Regions from separate parts of the Virgibacillus sp. L01 genome, predicted to be linked through region 1. Evidence: riboswitches for the same ligand, from Rfam matches in the RefSeq annotation. Region 1 holds a riboswitch; the other holds the start of a gene.
What was found. A riboswitch is a leader RNA that binds a small molecule or an ion and turns the genes downstream of it on or off. The one in region 1 is predicted to bind cyclic di-GMP.

Region 1 (3,143 bases):
CTGTACGGATAAACCAACACCTCCAAATGCATAGGCATGATTGATTTTATCCTTCCCTCGACCTGGAATATCTACGTACGTGTCACGCGGAATACTCAGCATTTTCATTGCATTTGTTTGTGGGTTTAGTGACATCAATATCATGGTATCTGAACGTCCCTTGTCATCTTCCCGTTCGTCAACTCCAAGCAAAAGAATATTAATGGTGTTATTTTCACTAAATATGGAGTCGAGTTCTTTTTGACGGTCTGGATTTTCATCCCGTGCTAGTGGTTCATGCATAACTTCAACGGTATCGCCGACTTTATCGTAAATATAGAATAGGTAAATGCCAATTATTAATACAAAACCAAGTATAATCCCTACCACCCAATAGGGCCATTTGCGTTTCTTTTTCTCATTTCGTTTTTCAATTCTCGAATCCACAATTTATTCTCCTCTGTCGTTCCAGAAATAATCAATTATAAGATAAATTATATCGAAACTAGTCATTTTAGTCTATTATTCTTTTAGAATTGGTAAAACTGTATTGATAGCATTAATCCCGGGATGGGCAAATCTGTACATGTTAAGATATGAGTAATTAGAAAAAAATCAGCCCAACATAGTAGTAGACGTATTTATGGGGTCAGATGTTTCATGATTTTGCTAAGATCTTGTCGTAAGTTTTGTTGCTCTTAATCGTCGCAGTTAAAATAAACTGCGACGTCACATGGAAAAATAGCTGAGTGCTATGACACCGCTTCGGAAATACACTACGCTTTCCGCGGGCAACGCTTCAGCTTCCTCGGAAGCAAAAAACGCTTCCTGCGGGATCTTCAGCTGTTGCTGTTCCCGCAGGATTCTTCGTGAATTTCCTCCGCTGGGTGTTGTTCACTTTATTCTGTAAACTAATCAATGCTTATTGTGACAGTGATTCTTAGCCATAGGGAACACTCCAGCCTATAATCAAGAAATCTCTATCAGTGTTAGGCTTCTGATTAAATGCGTAGTTATAGTCCATGAGTTCGTGGAGTTATTCTAAGCTGCGGAAAAATGCGAGACTCCTATGGAAACGGAACAGTCTGAAGACCCCGCAACGAGCGCTTTTTGCTCGTGAGGAGGCTGAAGCGTTCCCCATGGAAAGCGAGTATTTTTCCGCAGCGTTGGGTTAGCACTCATCTTATAAAGGATGGAAGGAAATCACGGTAAAGTTGTGTCACAATTTATATCAACTGCGTATAAATCTCATTGCTTGGAAATAGCAACAATCCTTAAGAATACAGCCTTGTGCAATTACGTAAGAGATGAGCCCTGTGGATTTTTCCCATAAAAAATACGTATATCGATTGTATGTCTTTATTAAAAAGGTTTTCAGTAGTAAAAATGAACCAAATGACCTATATCGTCAAAATATTTTTTGAAAATTACAAAACTAGTTTGATTCTGACAAAACAAGACACCCAATAACCCCCATAAATATAGTATAGTAGTCTTATAAAGCGACGATAGTTCCTCAGAAAATAGCAAACTTATTGAAAAATGGGGGCGCAAAGTCACGGGTCTAAAGCTTCATTGCTATGGCGGCCGGACTACCTGGGAATTTAAATGGGGGACGATAGGGATGATAAGTGTAAAAAAGAACAAAGGGATAGATTATGAATGGCTGGAACTGATGAAAGAGGCAAAAACTATCGGGTTAACTTTGGAAGAAGTCAGGTTGTTTTTGATAAACAATGAAGAATAAATCCTTTATAACTACATATACGTAACGAAGTCTTCCATCATTAAGGCTTGGTGAATACCATACCAGGTTTACTATGCAGGACTTAATTAAATATGAATAAATAATTAAAAAAGTCTTGTGCTTTATATAGAACTATACACCTTTTTATGTTATAATTTTTTTGAAAGAAGGTGTATTACTTGATCGGTGAAAAAATAAAGCAACTACGTCAAGAAAAAAAGATGTCGATTTCGGAACTCGCAGATAAAGCTGGTGTAGCCAAATCCTATTTAAGCTCTATTGAACGAAGCCTTCAAACTAATCCATCGATCCAGTTTATTGAAAAAATTAGTTCAGTACTGGGAGTCCCAGTAAATGAGTTGATATTAGAAGATAAATGGAAAGAGACAGAGGCACAATTAGATGGCGAGTGGTTGAAAATTGTTCAGGAAGCTATGGATTCGGGTGTCTCAAAAGACCAATTTAAAGAGTACCTTGAATTTACGAAGTGGCGAAAAGAACAGGATAAGTAAGTGCTGACCGTAAAGCTGATGGCTTGCGGTTTTTTATTTTGTAATAAACAATACATATCATATTTTTTAATGTAACAAATGGATTGTTTAATCGTTTAAATATATAGAAGGGGGTGGGAGTTGATTGAAAAAATCCATATTCACAGATTTATTTGAGGCGTATCAACTTCCACTGTACCGCTACTTATTGCAGATGAGCCGAGATAAACAGGCTTCTGAATAACTGTTGCAGGAGACATTCTATCGGGCGAAGATTTCGTTAGAGGTGAAAAATATGGCACAGGCAAAAGCATGGCTTTTTAAGGTAGCTCGTAACCTTTTCATCGATTGGACCAGAAAGTCGAAGTCAGAACAGCGAATGGTGGAACGAATTCAATTGGAACGTACCGTCACTAACAGTATCGGAAATCCTGAAGAGCAGTTAGAGAAGAAACAGGAACAGATTGAAGAAGTCCTTAGCCTATTGCCTGAACGAATGCGTACCATTCTTTACATACGTGAAATTCAAGGTTTTACATATCTGGAAGTGGCGACCGCTATGAATTTATCAGTTAGCCAGGTGAAAACAACGCTGTTTCGTGCAAGGAAAAAGTTCTGGTATTATGATCAGCTGCTGAAAGGAGAATATTCAGATGAAAGATGATAATGTCTTAGATGATTGGGAAGAGAAGGACCAAGCTAATTTAGATAAAAAGAGCGCGAGAAAAATGGTATGGCGTACTAGATTGTCAATCGGATTTACTGTAATCAGGACACTTTTGCTAATTTTTCTTATTTATATTGCTTATATGATTCCTGTGAGCATTTATTATGATATGTCAGGCAAACAAGGAGAATTTGACAGAATCGTAACAACACTTGTTGAAACAAGGTATCCCGGGGTGGAAGTGAATCACATGTTTAGT
Region 2 (3,143 bases), 250 kb from region 1:
TTATCCTTGGTTTTACGTCATACTATACTTGAGATGTTCATTTATTATAGGGGAGGCACTTTTATGCAACGTTTAATGTGTAAAGGAAAGATACATAGAGCTACAGTCACAGAGGCTGAGCTTGATTATGTTGGAAGTATAACGATTGATTGCAAGTTAATGAAGGAAGCAAATATTAAGCCTTATGAAATGGTGCAGATTGCAAACATACGAAATGCGGCAAGATGGAAGACCTATGCCATTCCAGCTCCAGAGGGTTCAAACCGCATTTGCCTCAACGGTCCGCCTGCAAACTTGTTTTCTCCAGATGACCTGGTTATTATTTTGAGCCAAGGACTCATGACCGATGAGGAAATAGAAGATTTAAAGCCTAAAGTGGTATTTGTAGATGAAAATAACGAGATCACCAGTGTTGAGGAACATGATTTACATTTGCCTGAGGGTGTGGAATTATAAGTTAAGTTTACAATGAAGAGCCTGGAGGGTTTTCCGGGCTTTTTTTATATTGTGGGGGCATAGCGGAATTGAATAAAAAGAATAGTTCTCTACAATCTACTGATACAGTAAAACCTACTATTAGGCTGATATACAATCCACTGATTCCAAGTATAGCCCTTATTTCATTTTACACCCTTGAAAACAGTCAAAAAAATGCTATAATAAAGACTGTCCAACTGGGGCATTAGCTCAGCTGGGAGAGCGCTTCGCTGGCAGCGAAGAGGTCATCGGTTCGAGCCCGATATGCTCCATCGTAAACACAATCTACTACTGAGGTGGATTGTGTTTTTATTATGCAGTAAGAAAGTATAAATACTTTCTTACTGCATAAGTACAACTAAGGCTTATCTATATTAAAGCTTGGCGATAACGGAATAAGGATCCGATAAATTCCATGTAAGTAATTATGGCGGATCCTCGTTCCGCTAAATGCTAGAAAAACTGCTCAAAAGTGATTGAAGTGAATCCTCGTTCCGCTAATAGTCTTAAAAGAAAGGGAAATGATGGTGAAAAGGGCAAATAGCGGAATGAGGATCCGAAACCGGTGCCAAAAGTCGTTATTTGAGGCAAATAACGGAATGAGGATTCACTTAGCAACACCGACTAAGCCCTTAGTCAAATAATCCTCACATGCAGACCCACATTTTCAAAATATTTTTTCTTTCCTCTACGTATTCAACTTTCCGGATTTTTGAACGATATAGTTAGTATGAAACTTCTAATAAGATTACATTAAAAATTAAATAACCTACGAGAATGGCAAACTTATTGAAAGGTAAGGACGCAGAGCCACGGGTCTAAGGTCTTATGACTATGATTGCCGGGTTACCGAAAAAAGGATGAAAAGATTAGTAGTTAAACTAATTAAGTCTATCACTTTTGGTAGGCTATTTTTTATTATAGGAAAAGTAGGGAACATCAAGTTTCTCCCCTATCTTCAAGGAGGTACATATCGATGGATAAGACATCAATTATTGGTATTATTATCGGGTTTTTAGCTTTAGGGGTGGGCATGACACTAAAAGGTGTTAGTCCAGCAGCGTTAATTAATCCCGCCGCGTTTATTATTATATTTTTTGGAACAATTGCGTCTGTTTGTATTGCTTTTCCAATGGAAACGATTAAAAGAGTACCGAGCCTTTTTGTCATCCTTTTTAGGGAAGATAAACAGAATGATATAAAACAAACGGTTGATACATTTACTGAATGGGCAGAGCTTACCAGAAAAGAAGGAATACTGACACTTGAAGCTAAAATAGATCAACTGGATGATAGCTTTTTATCATCAGGCATCCAGTTGGCTGTTGATGGGCAATCAACTGAGTTTATTAGAGAGCTTATGTTAGAAAAAGTTGATGCTATGGAAGACAGACATCAAAAAGGAGTTTCAGTCTTTTCGCAAGCTGGGACATATGCTCCGACTCTTGGTGTGTTAGGAGCTGTTGTTGGTCTAATTGCTGCTTTAGGTGACCTGAATGACATGGAGGCTTTAGGACATGCTATTTCTTCAGCTTTTATAGCAACACTGTTTGGTATATTTTCTGGTTATGTATTGTGGCACCCTTTCGCAAACAAACTTAAAGAGAAATCAAAAAAAGAGGTACTAATGAAACAAATCATGATTGAAGGTGTATTATCCATCACAAATGGTGAATCTCCACAGCTGATTCGAGATAAACTAAGTTCCTATTTATCGCCAAGAGAATTGTCGAAATTAGCTCAGGAGGGATCAAATGCGCAGAAAGAAGAAGAATGATGAACTTCATATGAGTGAATCCTGGCTACTTCCTTATGCGGATTTATTAACTCTGCTTTTAGCCTTATTCATAGTGCTGTTTTCGATGAGTGAGTTAGATGCAAAAAAATATGAAGAGCTCTCGCGCGTGTTTAATAGTGAGTTTTCAGGTGGGGAAGGGATACTTGAAGAAAGTAATAGTACAATAGAGATGCCTCAAGATGTGGAAGAAGATGAAGAGGAGACTGAAAAACCTGAGGAAGAGGAAAAATTAAGTAATAGTGAACAAGAGTTAAAAAAATTGGAAATGCTCCAGCAAAGAATAAATAAATATATAAACGAAAATAATCTATCCGAAAAGTTAGGGACCAATCTAAATGGTGAAGGGTTATTAATAACGATCATCAATGATGTAACATTTGATTCAGGAAGCGCTGTGGTGAGAGGAGAAGGCAGGGAAATTGCAAGTGCTATATCAACCTTTCTATACACGGACCCACCACACCAAATAATAGTCAGTGGTCATACAGATGACAGGCCAATTCGCACTAGTGAGTTTTCATCGAATTGGGATTTAAGTGTCATGCGAGCAGTTAACTTTATGCGCCTGATTTTAGAGAATGAAAAGCTTGACCCCAAAACATTCAGTGCAAAAGGATTTGGTGAACATAAACCTATGTTACCTAATACTAATGATCAAAACCGGGCAAAAAATAGACGAGTAGAAGTACTGATATTGCCTAATTATGATATTGCCGGGGAATTGTAGTGTGGTGCTTGCCACTTCGGTTATTGATCAATAAACTAAAAGCCGAAATCCCACCTAAATGGATTTCGGCTTTTAAAAATTTATTTCTTCTTAAACTTACTCCCCTTGTTTTTGGCACGTAACTTAGCCATTAAATCAGAT

Region 2: it holds a riboswitch for cyclic di-GMP, as region 1 does, so the genes downstream of both, motA (flagellar motor stator protein MotA) here and sinI (DNA-binding anti-repressor SinI) in region 1, are expected to answer to the same signal.

Annotation. Positions count from the first base shown of each region.
Region 1 is NZ_JBQQCP010000001.1:153,705-156,847, reverse strand. Features, by position in the region: gene ACTWQM_RS00745 (LCP family glycopolymer transferase) at 1-426, opposite strand, end outside; cyclic di-GMP riboswitch class I at 1,495-1,579, shown strand; gene sinI (DNA-binding anti-repressor SinI) at 1,604-1,726, shown strand; gene ACTWQM_RS00735 (helix-turn-helix domain-containing protein) at 1,906-2,238, shown strand; gene ACTWQM_RS00730 (sigma-70 family RNA polymerase sigma factor) at 2,465-2,881, shown strand; gene ACTWQM_RS00725 (anti sigma factor C-terminal domain-containing protein) at 2,871-3,143, shown strand, end outside.
Region 2 is NZ_JBQQCP010000001.1:399,991-403,133, reverse strand. Features, by position in the region: gene panD (aspartate 1-decarboxylase) at 64-456, shown strand; tRNA gene ACTWQM_RS01855 (tRNA-Ala) at 677-749, shown strand; cyclic di-GMP riboswitch class I at 1,247-1,331, shown strand; gene motA (flagellar motor stator protein MotA) at 1,454-2,254, shown strand; gene motB (flagellar motor protein MotB) at 2,232-3,002, shown strand; gene ACTWQM_RS01840 (DUF3006 domain-containing protein) at 3,083-3,143, opposite strand, start outside.